2 regions of the Alteromonas sp. MTD1 genome follow, and region 2 is predicted to be linked to the other one. Evidence: riboswitches for the same ligand, from Rfam matches in the RefSeq annotation. Region 2 holds a riboswitch; the other holds the start of a gene.
What was found. Region 2 has a riboswitch for thiamine pyrophosphate ahead of thiC (phosphomethylpyrimidine synthase ThiC). Riboswitches for the same ligand answer to the same signal wherever they lie in the genome.

Region 1: it holds a riboswitch for thiamine pyrophosphate, as region 2 does, so the genes downstream of both, ACGHAV_RS06075 (TonB-dependent receptor) here and thiC (phosphomethylpyrimidine synthase ThiC) in region 2, are expected to answer to the same signal.

What each region holds. Positions count from the first base shown of each region.
Region 1 covers NZ_BTGG01000004.1:228-6,385, reverse strand. The annotation lists gene ACGHAV_RS06090 (phosphotransferase) at 1-518, opposite strand, end outside; gene pnuC (nicotinamide riboside transporter PnuC) at 481-1,125, opposite strand; gene ACGHAV_RS06080 (hypothetical protein) at 1,125-1,385, opposite strand; gene ACGHAV_RS06075 (TonB-dependent receptor) at 1,394-3,487, opposite strand; TPP riboswitch at 3,542-3,644, opposite strand; gene ACGHAV_RS06070 (hotdog domain-containing protein) at 3,757-4,182, opposite strand; gene ACGHAV_RS06065 (GNAT family N-acetyltransferase) at 4,241-6,158, shown strand, end outside.
Region 2 covers NZ_BTGG01000006.1:75,069-81,226, reverse strand. The annotation lists gene ACGHAV_RS09430 (uroporphyrinogen-III C-methyltransferase) at 1-995, shown strand, start outside; gene ACGHAV_RS09425 (heme biosynthesis HemY N-terminal domain-containing protein) at 992-2,167, shown strand; TPP riboswitch at 2,254-2,365, shown strand; gene thiC (phosphomethylpyrimidine synthase ThiC) at 2,562-4,535, shown strand; gene thiE (thiamine phosphate synthase) at 4,532-6,133, shown strand; gene ACGHAV_RS09410 (HesA/MoeB/ThiF family protein) at 6,123-6,158, shown strand, end outside.

The sequences.
Region 1 (6,158 bases), on a different contig from region 2:
TGGCAAAGCACTAAATCATCGTCGTCTTGCTCACTTTTAATCACTTTACTACGAAGCGATACAGCGTGCAGGTACAGCGAATCATCTGGAGCCAAATTAGCGACATGGATATAGTGTTGCCAGCGTTCAATAAGATTCAATGGCCTTGCAGTAATTGGCAGTTGGTGGATTCGAGCGAGTACATTAGCAAGGGTTTCAGGTTTTGCCTGCGCAACTTTTATATTTGGTTGCCATTGCTCTACCCATAGTGTTTCATCATCACTTAGCCAAATGGCACGGGGAGCAATATCAAGCGAATGCAACTGTTGTTGAAGTACAAACTGGTGAGTACGATTCACACCGCTGAAAGTGTCGTTACCCAGCCATTTTACTGCGTAGTCTGCGCTTGAAGATGTATCGTCATTTCCTTCATCCTGAACGCGATAAACATCATTTACCGCGCCTGAGGGATGCTTGGTGATTTTTGCATTGTCGGAAAGCCTAAGCGCCTTCTGCAGAAGCGGGAGGATATTCAACATTTCTGCTCTGCTTGTTGTACTGCATCATCCATTGATAGTAACCAAATATTGAGAAAACGACATAGCCTGCAAACAAGCAGGCAGACAGTGCGTAACCCACTTGAAAATATAAAAAGGCGGAAGCAATATTGATGAAGAACCAGTACACCCAGTTCTCCAATATCTTATGGGCTACCATAAAGGTAGTTATGACGCTTAGCAAGTTGATACTTGCATCGAGCAGTAAAAAGTCACTATTGAACTGAGAGCTAGCCATTATCGACAAGCCCCAAGCAAGCAACAATAAGGTAGGCACTAACAAACTATGTACCCACCATGGCCAGTGGATAATCGCGCTTTTCTCTGAACCGCTCCCCCCCTTTGACCACTGATAATAGCCATAACCCGCCATTACCATGTAAAAGAAGTTTAATGCTGACTGAAAAGGCAAAGTTACTTGCCAAAACAAGTAGGTATAGATAGCCGTGCTCACGAAAGCACACAGCCAGCACCAACTATTTTGCAAAGCGGCTAATAATACATAACCAATGGCAAGCACTACTGCCACCCACTCTAGTAGTGAAGTGGCAGCAATTTGCTCTGAAAAGCTTGTTAGGAAATCGGCCATTACGACTTTCTTGCCTGCATCGCGTCAAAGTTGAGGAACTTAGCCACAAATATTGCCTGCCCCACCTCTTCGTGCGTACGCTGCATTTCTTTACCCAAAATACCCATTACCTCACCGTATTCACCTGTCACTTGCGTGCTCGTAGAGCTAGTCGAGACAGTGATGGTGTCATAACCGTTTAACCTATCAATGAAGTTTTGGATAGGTGGAATGTATTCGTTCACCAATGGATAAAGCGACAACTCAACCATAACGTGCATAACGCCTCCTAGAACTCGTACTTAACCGTAACACCGTACTGACGACCGTTGCCAATTTGAAAGTACGGCTCATCGAATGCATACTCATCGCGAGGGTCGTTACTAAAGCCGCCGAATCCACGTGTGAAATACTCTCTATCGAACGCGTTTTGTACCCATAATGAAGTTTGCCAATCGCCGCTAAATAGCACCAGTTCTGAATTCACCAAAGCAAAACTTGGTGACGTTACGTCATGGCCATCTGAGAAACGGTACTCACTTTTAAAGTCTACATCGACGCGCCACAGTAGATTGTCGGTAAACGCATATTCACTAAATACGTTAGCGGTCCACTTAGGTGCTTGCGCCTGGCGTTGTTCATCAATAACAGTACCGTCAGCAAGCGTGTAACCTTCAAATGTCGCGCTTAGGTAACCTACCGAGGCATCTATACGAAACGCATCGCTCGCAATCCAAGAAAGCTCTAGTTCAGCTCCCTTGTTTTCGCCCACATCAGCATTGGCAATAACGTCTGCAAAACCCGAGCTACCATCCTCACGTTCAATGACTTCAAAGTCACTTATTTGTGTGTCTTTTCTATCCATGAAGAAAATAGCGGCACGTGCTGTTAGTGACGGTGTAAACAGCGGTCCTTTCACACCTAATTCATAATTCCAGTTGTACTCTTCATCAAAGAAACGTTGATTGTCTTGAAGACGATTGTCTGGGTTAAAGCCAGCGCCTTTGAAGCCGCGCGAAATACTTGCATAGTAGAAATGGTCACCGGCTGTATATTGCAGTGCCACTTTACCGCCCACCATATTGGTGTCGAATGCACGGCCTAAACCGTTATTATCGATAAAGTCGAAGTCATAATTCTCTAAACGAAGGCCGGCCACCAATGTCAGGTTTTCTTGAAGCGCGGTTTCTGTCTGTAAATAAAGCGCCGTAGTGGTTGGCTCGTAGGTACTTGCATAGTCGCCGTCTGCGAAGGTGTATTGGCGAATCAAATTCTCTTCAGTGGTTTTATAAAATGCGCCCAGTGTCCAATCGGTCATGCCATCAAACAAAGCAGCACTCTCAGATGAAACAAATCGGATTTCACCGGTTTGTGTTTCTACATCTCTGAAATAAGCGTCAAAAGAGGTATAGCCAAATGGGTGGAAGCCGGTGAACGTCCAATCTTCATCGTAGCCATACGCAATATTATGAGACGCATGTGTTGCGATAAGAATTAAGTCGCCCGCTTTTGAAGACGTTGTAGAGCGTACGCTCACTGCATGGGTTTGATGCTCGTCGAAACCCGGCTCGTCCGAGCGCGTTTTGTTATCGTTATCTAATGAGAATGCGTCGTAGCCGTTATCTATATCGAACCAACGATAGGTTAAAGCTAGCTTAGTGCGTTCGCTAACGTTACCTTCTAAAGCAAAACGCAGTGCCGATTCGTCAATATTATTGGTGTCGTCTCTACCTAAAAACGTATTTTCAACAAAACCATCACTGCGGTTATGCACTAATGCAACGCGATATCCCCAATCGCTGTTTATATCATTGCCCGTGGCCGCTTCTACACGGTAGCTATCTTTATTGCCAATTCGAGCTTCCACATAATCTGGCGCAGCATCACCCACTTCATTACTTGTAAGCTTTACTGCTCCGGCTAATGCCCCCGTTCCATAAAGTGTGGCTTGAGGGCCTCGGTATACTTCTAGCTGTTTAGTATCGAAAATAATGCCAGCAGCGGCTAACCCAGAGAAGTCGAATTCATCAACGATAAAGCTAACAGAAGGGTTAATAGGTTCAGCAAATTGACTGCGTTCACCAATACCGCGAATTTGAATAAAACGTCCTCGCGAAGCACCAGCAGCAAAATTAACATTTGGAATACTGTTTAACACACTGTCGATATGAGAAGGCTGTCTGCTGCGAAGGCGCTCTTGGTCAACAATTGAAGCACTAGCACTCAGCTGGTCTAACGTAGTTTGGCGAAAATCGCCTGTTACAACAACGCGCTCAATGTTTTTTGGCAGTGCGCTATTTGCTTGAGCATTTTCGTTAATGTTTTGAGCGTAACTAGAAACCGAGCTGGCAATTAATGAAAGTGTGAAAAGTGATTTGTACATGGGATCTCTTATTCTTCTTAAGAAAAAAGACCCGGCTTTAACGGCAGGTGATTAGGCTAAATTGTGCACCATCCCTACGCCGGTATTATCCGGATCAGGTGTAAGGGTTCCCACAATGTGGATCTCAGACCGAAAACGGACACCCCTTGGTAACGTGAGTACGGCTAAGCTGCCGCACTCAAAAACTGCGACGGAGTCTACCAGTTAGATAAACATCGTCAAGAGAAGTTAGCGTTAAGCTAACTTCATATTAGAAATAACATATACGCTTAGCTTTCTTCGATATTCATATTAAGCCTACGAACTTCATCGTCGGTTTGTGCCTTAAGAACTTCTAAAGTTTTTCCGTGAGACGTTGGAAGGCGAGTTTCAGGATCTACTTTTACGAACACAATATCGTCGGCAAAACAAATTGTCTTTTTTGTTGCCTTGTTTCTTACCAAGCAACTTACCGTTATAGAAGTACGACCTACTGCTTTTGTCTCTAATCCAAATTCTACAATATCGCCTTGTAATGCCGGAGACTCGAAGCTAATTTCACCAATGTGCTTTGTTACCAGGCAATTGGTTTCCAATTGACAAATTGCCCAAATGGCAGCTTCTTCGTCTATCCATTCCAACGCGCGCCCACCAAAAAGTGAATTGGCATAGTTAAGGTCGTTTGGCATCACTAAACGCCGAGAAAGAAAGCGCATTCGAATTCCTCTTTATAAATCGCTACTATATGGCTAAGTATAACGAAAAATCAGATCTATGGCGCTAAACGAATTACGTAATTGGCTTCATTTTCCTTATGAAAACGCACAGTCAAACGCCCATGTGCATAGGCGATTACTTGTTGTTAACGGTAACGAAACATTTGTTGATGAACAGGCCACTGCGTTATTAGCACAATTACCCGCAGAGTTAACTGTAAACACCTTCGACAGTGCTAAGTTAAAGGGTAAGAATCGACAGAATTTACTGGGAAACGAATGGGACATTGCTATTTTAGATTGCCGCAGTGTATTTAGGCCCAGTATTTTGATGGCTGTCGCTGGAACCGTGAAGAAAAGTGGCTGTTTGGTCTTATTGTGTCCTGACCTAGAAAAGTGGCCTAATAATGTAAATTTAGACTTTATATCGTTTGGCTACGAGCAAAAGTACAGTCGATATCTGCGCTATTTTGTAACACACCTTAAGCTGCAACCATGGGTATGTTTTCATAACGAGAATGAAACCATTATTCCAGACAACAACGAACTGGCAGCAAGCACAGACAAGCAAAATATTGCGTTGCCGTTCAAATCGGCCGATCAACAAAAAGCATTTGCCAAATTACTTACCCTTTACAATAAGAAAGCACTTAATGCCACTATTACCGCGCCTAGAGGGCGAGGTAAGTCTTCTCTTTTAGGCTTATTTACTGTTCACTTGTTAAAACAAGGGCAAAACATTCTGCTTACCAGCAGCAACATAGAAAACATTGCGAATATACTACAACGTCTTCCTTTTAACGACGATGACCAACGTTTAACTATTTCTTCAAGAAAAACACGATTAGAGCTAGATTCTGGCACCTTGCAATGGGTAGCGCCGGACGATCCTAGATTGGTTAACGACCATGACGAACAATGGGATATTTTAATTGTTGATGAAGCGGCCTCTATACCTTTACCTTCGTTGCAGTCATTTATTTCCCATCATCATCATTGGTTATTAAGTACTACGCTTCAAGGGTACGAGGGAAGCGGTAGCGGCTTTATGCTTAAGCTTATGCCGACTTTGGAAAGTAATAGTAATACGGTATCCCATATAACGCTAACCAGCCCAATACGCTGGTATGACAACGATTTACTCGAGCGTTTCCTTACGTCGCACTGTTTGTTCAACAGCTCACTATCTCTTAGCCCTAAAAGAGACGACGATTTAGAGATACAACATGCTGTGTTTTCAATTGAAGAAATTAACCGACTGTCTTTAGAGGATGTGAGTAGCATAATGCAGCTACTTGCTTCAGCGCACTATCAGACGACTCCTGACGATTTCATGCGAATTTATGATAGCCCAGAGACATTGCTAGCAGTACTTAGAATAGAACATCAAATTGTTGCGGCTTGTATCGTAAACAAAGAAGGCGGAGAAAAACTAGCACCACTGGCTTCTGATATTGCTGACGGTAAGCGTCGTCCTAAAGGCCATTTAGGCGCCCAAAGATTAGCACTTTTGAGCGCTAATAAAGATACGGCTTTACTTAATTACTGGAGAATAAATCGCATTGCAGTTATACCTCACCTTCAAAGCCTAGGACTGGGCAGTAATATGCTTAAACAAATTATTAAAGAGGCTCAAAGCGAAGGTGTGGATGCCGTATCTACGTCGTACGGTGCAACACAGGAGTTACATGCATTCTGGGAGGCTAATAAATTCTCTATTGTTGATACAGGCAGAAAACCCAACAAAGCCAGTGGCGAAACAAGCGCAATGGCACTTTTGCCCTTAACTCACAACGCTCGTGCCCTCACGGTAACGTTACAGAACCTCCAAACAGCAATAAACGCCAGTGCGACATTTTCTTCCTTGTCAGAAAGTTTGCAAACGCTATACGTTAAAAAGGTGCTTCATTTTGCTTCAGGGTATCGACAGCTTGGTGATGCGCAGCCCTACCTTATTGCTATTGCGCATTATCAAC
Region 2 (6,158 bases):
TACTTGCCCTAGCCGGCGCAGGCTATTGGTACTACACCAAACAACAATCTGCTCACAACAACGTTCAGTCAACCCAGCAAAACACCGCCACCCAAATACAACAGCTAGCGGCAGACCGAGCAACGCTTGCTAACTCGCTTAGCGAAGTTAAACAAACCAACAGCGCCCTTCAAGAGACGGTAGCTGCGCTTAAAAAGCAAAACGATATGCTTGCGCTACAGGCTGAATCGGCACTTGAACAAATTCAGAATATGGAAGGCCGCCGCCCTGCCGATTGGTTAATTGCCGAAGCCGACTATTTAGTTCGCATGGCAGGTAGAAAACTTTGGCTGGAAAATGATGTTCGCACTGCCATCCTTTTGTTAGTAAATGCTGACAAACGCTTAAAGTCGCTAGCTGACCCGTCTGTACTTCCTGTTCGTGCAGCTGTTGCTGAAGATATTCAAACGTTGCAGCAATTAAAACAAGTATCGCCAAGCTCTGTTGCACTAGCGCTAACCGGCATGGTTGCACAAATTGATAAACTGCCTTTAGACACATTTGAGAAACCTGTTGATGCTAACGGCGAAGACAATACGTTGTCAGAGTCTGCCGATGATTGGAAAGACAACTTGGCAAAAGTGTGGCGCTCTTTGGTAGACGACTTCCTCACCATCAAAACCATAGATGGTCCAGTACAACCCGTACTGTCTTTAGAAGCGCAGTTTTTAGTAAAAGAGCAGCTTCGCCTGCAGCTAATGCACGCACAGTCTGCAGCGCTTAGGGGCGATGCAGGGCTTTACAATCAATCACTTCAATACGCTCAAACCATACTTATTGAAAAGTTTGATATTGAAGCTAGCCAAGTAAGTGGCTTTGTTAGCGCGCTACAGAACTTATTGAAAACCGATGTTTCGCGCCCTATTCCAAGTGAACTTGTATCGCAAAAGCCGCTAGAAAGACTGTTAGACAACCGTGTTAAACAAGTATTTGGTCAAGGAGCAAGCGTACTATGAAATGGTTAGCTATTGCCCTTGCGGTATTAGCCGCGTTCGTAGCCGCATTGATTATTGGCCCCATGCTGTTAGGCGATCAAGGCTATGTACTATTCACTCTTGGTGATACCGCCGTTGAAATGAATATTATCAGCTTCGGTATTTTGCTGATTGGTGCGCTTGTAGCTTGGTACGTGTTATCACGAGTAACACTGTGGGCGTTAAGTCTTATTACTGGCTCGCATAAGTGGTTTGGTAGTTTGGGCGACCGCAAGCGTAAACGCGCTTTTTACGATGGTTTACATGCCATGGCCGCTGGCGATTTAGACACAGCGCAGAAGGCCCTTGGCAAAACCACTAACGGTGACTTTGAAGGTGTAAATTACTTAGCATCGGCACAAATTGCGTTTACGAATGGCGACCTACCGAAAGCGCGTTACTTTTTAACACAAGCCACCGACTTTCCTACAGCTAAAGTAGCTGCCACGGTAATGCATGCACGTATTGATTTAGTAGATAACAAACATGCAGAGGCGCTGGAAAAGCTAGACGCGCTTGACGAGCAAGAGCGCGACAGCAAGCCTGTCGTTCAGTTAAAAGCGCAAACCCTTGCAGAGCTTGGCAAATGGCAAACCTTGGAAGAAAACTTATCAGGTTGGCGCAAGGCACTACCTAAAGATGCCTACACCGCATGGAGCAAGCGTATAGCTAAAGGTAAGTTTGCCGAAATTGCCAGCAAACAAGGTGCTGTAGAGCTTAAGAGCTACTGGGAAAACCTGCCTAGAAAGCTACGCCATGACGACGCATACCGCGCGGCTTACGTGCAACAACTGCTTGATCAAGGCATGCATGCCGACGCTCAACAGCTTTTGGTTGAGTGGCAAAAGCGTGGCCCGAACACTGAACTTTTCCCATTGTTTTCACAGCTTGATATTCCAGACTCTTCACCTTCACTACGACTGCTAGAAAGCTGGATTAAACAAGACGAAGAAAACGTTGCATTATATTCAACACTTGGCCAAGTAGCGTTTAACTCAGGTGACGACGTACTTGCCGAAAAAGCGTTGTTAAAAGCGACCAAAATGAAAGCGCGAAAAGAAGACTTATTGCTGTTGTCAGCCATAAGCGAACGTAATCAAGATACAGTAACTGCCCTTCAGCTTTACAAAGAAGGGCAGCAAAGCGCAGGATAACGTGTTGCGCACATAATGATTTTTTAATAATAACTTTTACACGTCCTCTTGTTTTATCTTGGGCGTTGGTTATATAGTAAAAAGCAAGTTACTTGTCGGAGTGCTTCACTGGATATCCAGTAAGCTGAGACCGCGAAAGCGGGATCCGTTGAACCTGATCAGGCTAATACCTGCGAAGGGAACAAGAAAATATAATGCTGAAGTTGAAATGTTGTTGTGCTGTTGTATTAGCACGCGTTGCCACTGTGGCTTGGATGTCTTTACATCTTGATGCCTTGGTTTTCCACCGCGCAAAAAGCCACATACCGCGACAACTTTCTTGCTTCAATCCTGCGTTATATTCTCCTTCACTCCTGACAAGCATTTTCAAACCTAAACAAAAGGCCAAAATGCTATGTCTACTCGACGCGAACAGCGCCAAAAAGCGCAACAATTTATCAATGAATTAGCGGGCGAAGCGTACCCAAATTCAACTCGTCACTATGAAACCGGTAGCCGTGCCGATATCAATGTGGCCATGCGCCATATTCATCAGCACGACAGCTTGGTTGGCGGTACAGAAGAAAATCCACTCTTTGAGCCTAACCCCGCTATTCCGGTTTATGACACCTCAGGTCCCTATGGAGATCCGGCTCAGTTTATAGATGTTCATAAAGGGTTAGCGCCGCTAAGGCAGCCTTGGATAAACGAACGAAACGACACGATAACGCTTAACGGTGTATCGTCTTCGTTCGCTAAAGAACGAGAAAACGATATCTTCACCGAAGATTTCCGTTTTATTCGAGAGCGTAAACCACGTAAAGCGCAACCGGGAAAAAACGTTACCCAGCTTCACTATGCGCGCCAAGGCATTGTTACGCCAGAAATGGAATACATTGCCATTCGTGAAAACATGGGCAGACAAGCTATAACAAGCGCTGAGCTTACACAGCAGCATAAGGGTGAACACTTCGGTGCTAACTTACCTGAAACAATTACCCCAGAATTTGTGCGTGATGAGGTTGCGGCTGGGCGCGCCATTATTCCATGCAACATTAATCACCCTGAACTTGAGCCTATGATCATCGGGCGCAATTTCTTGGTTAAAATTAACGCCAACATTGGTAATTCAGCGGTTACTTCGTCTATTGAAGAAGAAGTAGAAAAACTGGTGTGGTCTACCCGTTGGGGTGCCGACACCATTATGGATTTGTCCACCGGCCGCAACATTCACGAAACCCGCGAATGGCTGCTTCGCAACAGTCCTGTTCCCCTTGGTACCGTGCCCATTTATCAGGCCCTTGAAAAGGTAAATGGCGTAGCCGAAGACCTCACTTGGGACATGTTTAAAGACACGCTTATTGAACAAGCAGAGCAAGGTGTAGACTACTTTACTATTCATGCGGGCGTACTGCTTGAATACGTGCATTTAACCGCTAAACGCGTTACCGGCATTGTGTCTCGCGGTGGCTCTATAATGGCGAAATGGTGTTTAAGCCATCACAAGCAAAGCTTTCTATATGAACATTTCCGCGAAATTTGTGAAATTTGCGCGCAATACGATGTGTCGCTTTCACTTGGCGATGGCCTTCGCCCCGGCAGCGTAGCCGATGCAAACGATGACGCACAGTTCTCTGAACTGCGTACGTTAGGCGAGCTAACCAAAATTGCGTGGGAATACGATGTTCAGGTAATGATTGAAGGCCCAGGTCATGTGCCTATGCACATGATTAAAGCCAATATGGAAGAACAGCTAACCCACTGTCATGAAGCACCGTTTTACACACTAGGCCCTTTAACCACCGACATTGCACCAGGCTACGATCATTTCACTTCAGGTATCGGTGCAGCCATGATTGGTTGGTACGGCTGCGCCATGCTGTGCTACGTAACACCTAAAGAGCACCTAGGTTTACCTAATAAAGAAGACGTAAAACAGGGCTTAATTACCTACAAAATTGCTGCTCATGCCGCTGATTTAGCAAAAGGTCACCCAGGTGCGCAAATACGCGACAATGCCATGTCGAAAGCGCGTTTTGAATTTAGATGGGAAGACCAATTCAACCTTGCTCTAGACCCTCATACTGCCCGTGCATACCACGATGAAACCTTGCCACAAGCATCTGGAAAGGTTGCGCACTTTTGTTCAATGTGTGGCCCAAAGTTCTGCAGCATGAAAATTTCACAGGAAGTGCGTGACGTAGAGAAAGAAAATCAGGCAAGAGAAAATCAGGCGAAACAAGAAGTAGCTAAACAAGCTGAGGCTAAGCAAAACGCAGCAGAACAGGCACAAGTAAAAAGCCAAGGTATGCAAGACATGGCAAAGGCCTTCAACGCATCTGGCGCCGAGCTTTATCACAGTGCCGACAGCAAGGTTGAACTGCCATGACAACGCACAGTGAAAAACGTCCTACCGTATGGTGCGTGGGTGGCGTTGACTCTAGTGGCGGCGCGGGAATAACCCGCGATGCCATTACGCTGGCAGATTTAGACGTACACGCATGTGCCATTACTACGCAAATCACCGTGCAGTCGAACACGATGATGGTAAACAGTGTACCTGTTAGGGCGTCGATACTTAACGAACAGTGGCAAGTGCTTGAACACGAGGGTACGCCCGCAGCAATTAAAATAGGTGCCATTGCTAACGATGAGCAAGCCTTATTGCTGTGTACGCGAATACAGTCGATGCAAACCCCACGACCTTTTGTGGTATGGGACCCCGTGCTTCGCACCTCAACGGGCGCAATGTTAACTGACTTAAGTGAAAACACTATTTCCACACTAGTAAGCACTGTGGATTTGGTAACACCTAATACGGATGAGCTTTGTGAGCTTACCGGGCTTTCCGTAAACAGTACTGAAACCCTACAAGCAGCGGCGCACGCACTGCTTGAAGGCGGTGCAAATGCGATTTTAGTAAAAGGTGGTCATGCGCAATGGCAAGACACCGTTAACGACTACTTCATTACCAGCGGCTATTTTCGCGTATTTCAGCAACCCAGAAACGCGAATGGTCGACTGCGTGGAACTGGCTGCATGTTAAGCAGTGCATTGTGTGCATTTGTCGTCAACGGTTACGACATTGACGACGCGCTTACCCTAGCTAATGCGTATGTTATGCACGTGCGCGAAAAGTCAGTATCTTCACTGTACCCGGCTTCAATGTGCTCTACGTCTTTATCAAATACAGCACGTCCTTCAAATACCGTAAACCTCTCGAACAGTACGCACCTAGCAAGAACCAACGGCTTCCCAGAGCAATCAGCGCTATTTCCTGCTGTTTTTACTAGCTGTGCCGAATACCAGCATTTTCAGCAACAGCGCTGCGGCAATCACGAAAATTGTAAAATTAATACTGCCCCGTTTGCCTCACTTACTAATGAAAACATGGGTATTTACCCTGTAGTAGACAGCGTTGATTGGATAAAAATGCTATTGCCCACAGGCGTAAAAATAATTCAACTGCGAGTAAAGGAAGGCTCGCCGCAGTATATTGCTGACCAAATAAAAGAGGCGGTTAGCATTACACAAAACACCCAGTGCCAGCTTTTTATCAATGACTACTGGGAGCTTGCCATAGAATTTGGCGCTTACGGCGTACATTTAGGGCAAGAAGATTTAGATAAAGCAGACCTTAAAGCAATACAAAAAGCAGGGCTACGCCTTGGTTTGTCTACCCATGGTTACGCGGAAATTCAGCGTATAAAAGCACTTCAACCATCGTACATTGCGCTTGGGCATATATTCCCCACTACCACCAAAAGTATGCCGTCACAGCCCCAAGGCATTAAGCGGTTAGCTAAATATGTAGCGCTGTGTAAGCCAACACCTACAGTGGCTATTGGCGGTATTGACTTCGACAGCATTCGCGATGTAGCGGCAACCGGCGTAAATAGCATAGCCATGGTGACCGCTATCACACGTGCAGAAAAACCTGTTAGTGCCTTCAAGCTGCTTTCGAAGGAGGCAGGCTTTGCTAACTAACCAAGACATAAAACGATATAGCCGT